3 regions of the Nocardia rhizosphaerae genome follow, and region 1 is predicted to be linked to each of the others. Evidence: riboswitches for the same ligand, from Rfam matches in the RefSeq annotation. Region 1 holds a riboswitch; each other region holds the start of a gene.
What was found. Region 1 has a riboswitch for cobalamin ahead of metE (5-methyltetrahydropteroyltriglutamate--homocysteine S-methyltransferase). Riboswitches for the same ligand answer to the same signal wherever they lie in the genome.
Positions count from the first base shown of each region.

Region 1 (3,232 bases):
TATCGGGCCGGAAGCCGTTGGCCGGATCCTCGGTCGTGATCCGGCACTGCAGTGCCGCACCACGAATCGCCACCGTGTCCTGGCTCAGCCCGAGTTCGGCCAGGGTCTCGCCCGCCGCGATCCGCAACTGCGACTGCACCAGATCCACATCGGTGATCTCCTCGGTCACCGTATGTTCCACCTGGATACGTGGGTTCATCTCGATGAACACGTGATTGCCGCGCTCATCCAGCAAGAACTCCACCGTGCCCGCGTTGATGTACCCGATCTGCCGAGCGAAAGCCACCGCGTCCGCACAAATCCGTTCCCGCAGTGCGGGATCCAGATTCGGGGCGGGCGCCAGCTCGATCACCTTCTGATGCCGCCGCTGCAACGAACAATCCCGCTCGAACAGGTGCATCACGTTGCCGTGCTGATCAGCCAGGATCTGCACCTCGATATGCCGCGGATTCACCACCGCCTGCTCGAGGAACACCGTCGGATCACCGAACGCCGACTCCGCCTCCCGCGACGCCGCCTCGATCGACTCACGAAGCTGCTCGGGCGCGGCCACCCGCCGCATCCCACGGCCACCGCCACCGGCCACCGCCTTGACGAAGATCGGGTACTCGAACTCCCGCGACGCGGCCAGCAACGCATCGATATCGGCACTCGGTTCACTCGACCTCAGCACCGGCAGCCCGGCTGCCTTGGCAGCAGCGATCGCCGTGGCCTTGTTACCCGCCATCTCCAACACCGAGGCCGACGGACCGATGAAGGTGATGCCCTCCCGCTCACACGCGGCAGCCAGATCGGGATTCTCCGACAGGAACCCGTAACCGGGGTAGATGGCGTCGGCACCAGCACTCTTGGCGGCCTCGACTATGGCCTCGATCGACAGGTACGCCCGGACCGGGTGCCCCTCCTCGCCGATCTGATAGGACTCGGCCGCCTTCAACCGGTGCACGGAGTTGCGGTCCTCGTGCGGAAACACCGCGACCGTTCCGATGCCTAGCTCGTATGCCGCGCGGAAAGCGCGAATGGCGATCTCACCACGATTGGCGACCAAGACTTTCGAGAACATTGGAACACGGTACCCGGCGTTAGATCGGGCGGTGAACACGCAGGTCGCTTCGCCACAATCTTCACCTCGGACGCCGCGGACCTGCGATGTCGTGTTCATCGAACCGTCACATCAGGCCACCGTCCGCGCAGGTCGCGGCCGTGGGCCGAGCAGGAGTGTGGCGACGGTCGCACGGGAGGCCGTATGCTGGACGGCGCAGCTGGTTCGCCTGCGCGGTGGAAGAGTCGGAGCCCCGACCTCCCGCGCCGGCGTCGAAACCCGAGCGTGGAGGCCTCCGCGCCGGGTGAAGAGGGAACCCGGTGGGAATCCGGGACTGTCCCGCAGCGGTATGCAGGAACGACCGCCGTCATCAGCACTGGGCCCGATGCCCGGGAAGCGACGGCCAGTAGGTCGGTCGATCACGACCGGTGCCCGCGAGTCCGAAGACCTGCCGACTGTGCCGGATACGCCGTATCCGGCGGCCACCGCCTCGTGGATCGGGCGCGCGACCACCCAGTGCGACCTGTCGTGTCCCGACAGGTCTACCGAGTGTCGCCCGCGTCCGGAAAAGGGTGAGGGTCTCCCCGCACGACACTGGAGAATCTCCGTGACTGTTTCGCACTCCCCGTTCACCGCAACGGTCCTCGGTCTACCCCGGATCGGCCCGAACCGGGAACTCAAGCGCGCTACCGAGTCCTACTGGGCGGGCCGGGTCGACGCCGCGCAGCTGCACCACGTCGCCCGCGACCTGCGCCTCGCCCAGCTCGCCGACCTGCGCGACGCCGGACTCGACTCGGTTCCCGTCGGCACGTTCTCCTACTACGACCAGATGCTCGACACGGCGGTGCTGTTCGGCGCGCTGCCGCCGCGGGTCGCCGGGATCGCCGACCCGCTGGACCGCTACTTCGCGGCCGCGCGCGGCACCGACACCGTCGCCCCGCTCGAGATGACGAAGTGGTTCGACACCAACTACCACTACCTGGTCCCCGAGCTCGACGCGGCCACCGAGTTCGGCCTGCACCCCGAGAAGCTGCTGGCGGAGCTGGCCGAGGCGATCGAACTGGGCGTGCCTGCCCGTCCGGTCGTGATCGGTCCGCTCACTTTCCTGAAGCTGGCCAAGTCCGCGGGCGGCGCGGCGCTGCACCGGCTGCCCGAACTGCTCCCGCTGTACCTGGACCTGCTGGCCCAGCTGGCGAACGCCGGTGCGCAGTGGGTGCAGATCGATGAGCCGGTGCTGGTCACCGACCTCACCGAAGCAGAGATCGACCGGGTCCGCGACACCTACACGGCCCTGTCGGCCGCACAGGACCGGCCCGCGATCCTGGTCGCCTCCTACTTCGGGCACACCGATGCCGCGCTGGCGGCGCTGGCCGACACCGCGATCGAGGGTGTGGCCCTCGACTTCACCGCGGGCACCGACGTCGCGGCGGTGGCCGCCGTGCCCGCGCTGTCGCGCAAGCTGCTGGTCGCCGGTGTGGTCGACGGCCGCAATATCTGGCGCACCGATCTCGACACCGCGCTCGGCACCCTCGGCAGCTTGCTCGGCAGCGCGGGCTCGGTGGCGGTGAGCAGCTCGTGCTCGCTGCTGCACGTGCCCTACTCGCTGACCCCGGAGACCGGGCTGGACGAGCGGCTGCGCTCCTGGCTGGCCTTCGGCGCCGAGAAGGTCGCCGAGATCCGGGTACTCGCGACCGCGCTCACCGACGGCACCGACGCCGCCGCCGCCGAACTGACCGCGGCCCGCGCCGCGGCCGAATCCCGCCGCGACGATCCGCGGCTGCACAACCCGCGGGTCCGCGCCCGCCTCGCCGAGCTGGACGACACGTCGCTGACCCGCCTACCCGCCGACCAACGACGCGCTATGCAGCGCGAACACCTCGACCTGCCGGTGCTGCCGACCACCACCATCGGCTCCTACCCGCAGACCTCGGCCATCCGGCTGGCCCGCGCCGCACTGCGCAAGGGCGAGATCGACGAGGCCGAGTACGTGCGCCGGATGCGCGCCGAGATCGCCGACGTGATCGCGCTGCAGGAGAAGCTCGGCCTGGATGTGCTGGTGCACGGCGAGCCCGAACGCAACGACATGGTGCAGTACTTCGCCGAACTCCTCGACGGTTTCGCCGCCACCGAGAACGGCTGGGTGCAGTCCTACGGCACCCGTTGCGTGCGCCCACCGATCCTGTTCGGTGA
Region 1 is NZ_JBHSBA010000007.1:337,265-340,496, reverse strand. It holds gene ACFOW8_RS16350 (pyruvate carboxylase) at 1-1,063, opposite strand, end outside; cobalamin riboswitch at 1,315-1,512, shown strand; gene metE (5-methyltetrahydropteroyltriglutamate--homocysteine S-methyltransferase) at 1,644-3,232, shown strand, end outside.

Region 2 (3,232 bases), on a different contig from region 1:
TGCTCGAGCAGGCGAGGACGGATCGGCCCGCGATCGTGTCGGTGGACGAGGGCGGCACCGTCACCGAGCTGTCCTGGGCCGAAATGCTGGGCCGGGCCGCCGGATTCGCGCACACCCTGCGTGAACTCGGGGTTCGGCCGGGTGATCGGGTGGTCGGCTACCTGCCGAACATCCCCGAGGCCGTGATCGCTTTCCTGGCGACCGCGAGCCTCGGGGCTGTCTGGAGCGCGTGCGGGCCGGACTACACCGCCGCGGCCGCGCTGGATCGGCTCGGTCAGCTCGACCCGGTCGTGCTGGTCGCCGCCGACGGCTACCGCTACGGCGGCAAGAACCATCACCGTGGCGCGGAGATCGCCGAGTTGCGCGCCGCGCTGCCGAGCCTGCGCGCCACGGTGCTGGTCTCGCGGCTCGACGACGACGTCGACGGCACGCTCGACTGGGCTGCCGCCAGCGCACCTGTCGACGCGCCCTTCGTCCCGGAGCAGGTCGCCTTCGACCACCCGCTCTGGGTGCTGTACTCCTCCGGCACCACCGGTCGTCCCAAGGGAATCGTGCACGGTCACGGCGGCGTCGTGCTCGAACACCTGAAAGCGCTTGCCCTGCAGTCCGATATCGGCGCCGACGACACGTTCTTCTGGTACACGAGCCCGAGCTGGATGATGTGGAACTTCCAGCTGGCCGGACTGCTGGTCGGCGCCACCATCGTCTGCTATCCGGGCAGCCCGTCCGCGCCTGCGCCGGACGCGCTGTGGGAGCTGGCGGCTCGCCTCGGCGTGACGGTCCTCGGCACCAGCCCCGGCTATGTTCAGGCCTGCGCGAAGGCCGGTCTCGTGCCCGCCCGCGATCACGACCTGTCCGCCCTGCGCCTGATCGGCGTCACCGGGTCGGCGTTCCCGGCGTCGTCGTCGCTGTGGTTGCGCGACCAGGTCGGCGCGCACATTCCGGTCGCCTCGATCAGCGGCGGCACCGATGTGGTGTCGGCTTTCGCCGGTGGCGCGCCCACCGTCGCGGTCCGGCCGGGCGAGCTGTCCGCACCGTATCTCGGGGTGGCGCTGGCGGCCTGGGACGAACACGGCACGACGGTGCACGGTGCGGTGGGCGAGCTGGTGGTCACCGCGCCGATGCCGTCGATGCCGGTCGGGTTCTGGGACGACCGGGACGGATCGCGGTACCGCGCGGCGTATTTCGCGGACTACCCCGGTGTCTGGCGGCACGGCGACTGGATCACCGTCACCGAGCACGGCGGCATCGTCGTGCACGGCCGCTCCGACTCCACCCTGAACCGGCACGGCATCCGGATGGGCAGCGCCGACATCTACCAGGCCGTCGACGACCTCCCCGAGCTGGCGGACACCCTGGTGATCGGCGCCGAACAACCCGACGGCGGCTATTGGATGCCATTGTTCGTCGTCCTCGCGCCCGACACCGTTCTCACCGACGAGCTACGCGCGCGCATCGGCACCGTGATCCGCACCCGCACCTCCCCGCGGCACGTGCCGGACGAGATCATCGCGGCACCGGGTGTCCCGCGCACCCGCACCGGCAAGAAGCTCGAGGTCCCGGTCAAGAAGGTGCTCCAGGGTGCCGACCCAGAGGACGTCGTTGATCCCGGTGCCGTCGACGATCCGGCCCTGCTGCAGTGGTATGCCCGCTTCGCCCGGAAAGCGAGGGTGGGGGAGACCGACCGACCGGGATGGTGAGCTTGGTACAGTCCCCGAGCCGTGGTGTTCGGGAAACCGGTGGAAAACCGGTGCGGCCCTCGCCACTGTGATCGGGAGCGGCGGATCGATCCGGTCGACGACTGTCGACCGGAGCCACTGGGGCAACCAGCCCTGGGAAGGTGGATCCGCCGCGCACACTCCCGTCAGCCAGGAGACCGGCCACGGCCATGCAGTAACCGTTCCACGAGGACCTGGAAGGCCGATACCGTGACCCCGTCTGTTTTCGCGCGCCTACGTACCGGCGCGCTGATCGCCTGCGCGATCGTTGTCGCCGGTTGCGGTGTGCAACCCGGCCCCGAAGCGGGCGGCGCGAACGCCGTCTCCCGCGTGAACTGCGGGATCGACATCGCCGTTCCCGAACCGCCACAACGCATCTACGCCGCGTATCAACCCTCGATCGAGATCGCGCACGCTCTCGGCGTCAGTGGCCGGCTGGTCGGGACGGCCTTCCTCGACGCCGCCGTACTGCCCGAATACCAGGACGCGCAGGCGAAAGCGGACTACGTCGAGAAGCTGCCGAGCCGCGACGAACTGCTCGCCGCGAACCCGGACTTCGTGCTGTCTGGCTACAACGGGGTGTTCGCCGAGGCCGCGCAGCAGAGTGTCGGCACCCGCGCCGACCTGCACGACCTCGGCGTGCGGACCTGGATCCTGAGTCCGCTGTGCCCGAGCGCCGACGGCCTCGCCGACGAGGCCATCGACCCGAAGACCGTGCGATTCGAGAACGTCTACGCCGACCTGCGAGATCTCGGTGCGCTCTGGGGTGCCTCGGCACGGGCCGACGCGGTGATCGCCGAGCTGCGCTCGCGGATCGACGCGGTGCGGGCGAAGGTCGGCGACGCGCCGCGGCCCAGGGTGGCGGTCATCACCCCGAAGGACGACGGCACCTACACCGCGGCGGGCGGCATCGACTTCATCACCCAGATCATCGAGGCCGCCGGCGGAGAGAACGCTTTCGCCGATCTCACCGCGCGCCGCAATGTGCAGATCGGTGCCGAGGAGCTCATCGCTCGCGATCCCGACATCATCCTCACCAGCCAGTGCTGCAAGGCCACCTACACCAGGGCCGACGCACAACCGCAGGTCGACCGGATCGTCGGCAACCCGGCCTTCGCCGACCTGACCGCCGTCAAGGCGGGCGCGGTGCACCCGTACCTGTTCGCGGACCGCGCGGCGGGCGTGCGGATCGCGCACGCGACCGAACTGGTCGCCGAGCTGATCCACCCCGAGCTGTTCGGGCGGTGACCGGCGCCGTCCGCGGAACCGGTCTGCTCGTCGCCGGTGCCGCGCTGGCGCTGGCCTGCGCGGCCTCGATCCTGGTCGGCGCGCACGCCATGTCCGCCGACCAGGCGATCGCGGCGTTCACCGACTTCACCGGCTCCGACACCGACCGCATCGTGCGCTACATCCGGCTGCCGCGCACGGTCGCCGGTGTGCTCGCCGGCCTCGCTTTCGCGCTGGCCGGTGCGGTCATGCAGGGGCTCACCCGCAACCCGCTGGCCGGTCCCGGC
Region 2 is NZ_JBHSBA010000015.1:640,216-643,447, forward strand. It holds gene ACFOW8_RS25140 (acetoacetate--CoA ligase) at 1-1,700, shown strand, start outside; cobalamin riboswitch at 1,706-1,899, shown strand; gene ACFOW8_RS25145 (ABC transporter substrate-binding protein) at 1,929-2,966, shown strand; gene ACFOW8_RS25150 (FecCD family ABC transporter permease) at 2,963-3,232, shown strand, end outside.
Region 2: linked by a shared signal. The riboswitch ahead of ACFOW8_RS25145 (ABC transporter substrate-binding protein) and the one ahead of metE (5-methyltetrahydropteroyltriglutamate--homocysteine S-methyltransferase) in region 1 are both predicted to bind cobalamin.

Region 3 (3,232 bases), on a different contig from region 1:
ACGAGAGCACGCCCGGATTCCTCTCGCCCACCCGCGATTTCGCGATCGGGCTCGGCTGCGACATCGCGCACGCCGAACGGTTGGTGTATTCGACCGGGCTGCCCTTGCACGACGCGTCGGCCGCGGTGCCGATCGGGTCGGGGTGCAAGGTGTGTGAGCGGCCCCAGTGCGCCCAACGCGCGTTCCCGCAGTTGGGCCGTGGCATCCGCGTCGACGACAATCGCTCGGCCACCACTCCCTACGCCCACGACGACTACCTGCCACGCGAACGCTGACCCGCTGTGGTTCGCCGGCACGGCGACTCCTGTTGTCCCCGTGCCGGATCCACGCGGTAGCGTTTCAACGTGTCCGCTCCGAGCTGCGGCTATGCGCTGAGTGGTGCGGCGGTCACCCCGTAACCGAGGTTGGTCAACACCTCACTGGTCGCCTTCGCGAAATTCAGCGTGATGAAATGCAGACACGGCGCACCCTCATCGATCAACCGCTGCGCCATCTCGGTCGCGATCTGAATACCCTCGGCACGCACCGCCGCCTTGTCCTCCACCGGGCCACTGCCCGCCGCACGCCGCAACCGTTCCAGCACCACCGGCGACAACGGCCGACCACACAACTCCTCGGCCCGCTCCACCGTCCGCAACGACGTGATCGGCATCAACTCCGGAATGATCGGCTTGGCACCCTCCACCGGATCCAACGCCACCACCCGATCCCGCAACCGCAGATAATGCTCCACGTCGAAGAACATCTGCGTAATCGAATACTCCGCGCCCGCACGCAACTTCGCCGCCAGGAACCGGGTATCGTGATCCAGATCCGGCGAACGATGATGACCCTGCGGGAACGACGCCACCCCCACATGGAAATCACCCAGATCACGCACGATCCGCACCAGTTCCTCGGCGAACTCCACACCCTCGGGATGCCTGGTCCACTCCCCCAGCGGATCACCCGGTGGATCACCACGCAACACGAGAAGGTTCCGGATGCCCGCGTCGGCGTAGGAACCGACGAGCGCGCGCAACTCGTCGATACTGTGGCCGACGGCAGTGAGGTGGGCGACCGGCAGCAGCGTGGTCTCGGTGGCCAGCTCACCGGTGATCCGCACGGTGCGGTCCTTGGTGGAACCACCGGCACCGTATGTCATCGACACGAACGCCGGATGCATCCGCTCGAACTCGCGCACCGCACGCCACAGCCTGGCCTCACCCGCCCCGTCACGCGGCGGATTGAACTCCACCGAGAACGGGACGCGACCGCTCGCGGCCGCATGGATGGGCAGGCTCCGCGCCACCGAATGCCCGGTGCCGCGGGCGGTTTCACCGCAGTACTGCCGTCCCGAACCGATCTTCGTCATAGCTGTTCTCCTAGCCCCGTGCCCGGCACAGCGGCAGGTCTTCGGACTCGCGGGCACCGACCCCGCGGGTCGACCTACCGGCCGTCGCTTCCCGGACACAGTCCGGTGCTCGAATGACGGCTTTCGTTCCTGCTCACCGCTGCGGGACAGTCCCGGATTCCCACCGGGTTCCCTCTTCACCCCGAAACGCCACATGGGAGGCGCGGGATGTCGACACCGGGCCGAGCGGGGACTCCCGACATCCAGGCCACCGGCGAACCAGCTGCCCCGACAGCATACGACACGTTCACCACGGCGCACCGGCGCCATTCAGACGGCGGCCATCCCCGCGCGGGACTCTCGGCGTTCGGAAAGGGGTTATACGGGTATGGATCGCCGGGTCGACGGGGTCAGTCGGCGCACCGTGTTGTTCGCCGCGGGTGCGGCCGTCGCCGCGGCCGGGCTGGCGCAACCCATGCCCGCCGGGCCGATCACGCGGGTCACGGCGGCGGGACCGTCGGGGAGTGCCGAGCGGGCGGAACTGGCGGAGCGGGCCATTGTGGCGCGGCATGTGCGCACACTGTGGGGGCATTCGGGGTGGCGGCTCGGGCTGCTCGTCTGGCCCGCGACACCGGCCGACCAGTCGTTCCTGCGGTGGTGCTACTGGTGGCAGGCCCACCTGCTCGACTGCGCGATCGACGCCGCGCACCGCCACAGCACCCCCGAACGGGTGGCCAGGGTGGCCGCGCTGGCCTATGGCATCAGGACCCGCAACGTCACCGGCTGGGCGAACCGCTACTACGACGACATGGCCTGGCTGGTGCTGGCGCTGGACCGGGCCGACCGGCTGCTCGGCGTCCGGTTCGACGGTGCCGTCGACGAACTGCTGACCGCGCTGGACGACGGCTGGAACCCGGAGGTCGGCGCGGTGCCGTGGCGGCGCGGTGACCGCTACTACAACACCCCCGCGGTCGGCCCGACCGGGATCGCGATGGCCCGGCTCGGCAGAGTGCCGCGCGCCGCGCAGCTGGCCGAGTTCCTCTACACGCGGCTGCACGACACCGGCACCGGGCTGATCCTCGACGGTGTGCACGAACCGGACGGGCGGGTACAGCGCGACATCCACACCTACTGCCAGGGCGTGGCGATCGGGCTGAACACCGAATTGGCCGTACGCACCGGTGATCCGGTGCACCATCGGCGCGCGAGCGCCCTGATCGAGGCGGTGGCGCAGCGGCTCACCACCGACGGGGTGATCGCCGCCGCCGACACGAACGACTCCGGGCTGTTCATGGGAATTCTCGCCCGCTATCTCGCCGAAGCCGCACTGGTGCTCGGTAACAGGACCGCCGCCACGATCGTCCACACCTCCGCCGAAGCGGCGTGGCGCAACCGCGCCGAGGTCGACGGCCTCCCCCTGTTCGGCACCGACTGGGCACGTCCCGTCACCGCCCCGAACCAGCCGGGTACCTTCCTCCAACTCACCTCCTCGGCCACCGCGGGCTCGGCCAACCTCAGCCGCGACCTCTCGGTCCAGCTCAGCAGCTGGATCCTCCTCGAAGCCGACCACCAGCTCACCGCCGCGGACCGCTGAACCGCGAAACGGCCCGTGCCGGTTGCCAAGTGGGTGGCGTTTACGGCATCTTTACGTGGATGACCGGCTTACCGTTCCAGCCCCGTCCACTCGCCCACGTCACGATGGGGCTCGGGTGGGATCCGGCCGATCGCGGCGGGTTCTTCCGGCGGGGGAACTCCGACATCGATCTCAATGCCGCCGCGTTGCTGTTCGCCGGAACGGATTTCGTCGATGTGGCCTACCACGAACAGCTGACCTCACGGGACGGTTCGACCAGGCATCTCGGCGACAGTGTCACCGGAGACGGGGACGGCGACAACGAG
Region 3 is NZ_JBHSBA010000014.1:48,104-51,335, reverse strand. It holds gene ACFOW8_RS20420 (short-chain fatty acyl-CoA regulator family protein) at 1-275, shown strand, start outside; gene ACFOW8_RS20415 (methylenetetrahydrofolate reductase) at 365-1,354, opposite strand; cobalamin riboswitch at 1,388-1,556, opposite strand; gene ACFOW8_RS20410 (glycoside hydrolase family 76 protein) at 1,722-2,927, shown strand; gene ACFOW8_RS20405 (TerD family protein) at 2,987-3,232, shown strand, end outside.
Region 3: linked by a shared signal. The riboswitch ahead of ACFOW8_RS20415 (methylenetetrahydrofolate reductase) and the one ahead of metE (5-methyltetrahydropteroyltriglutamate--homocysteine S-methyltransferase) in region 1 are both predicted to bind cobalamin.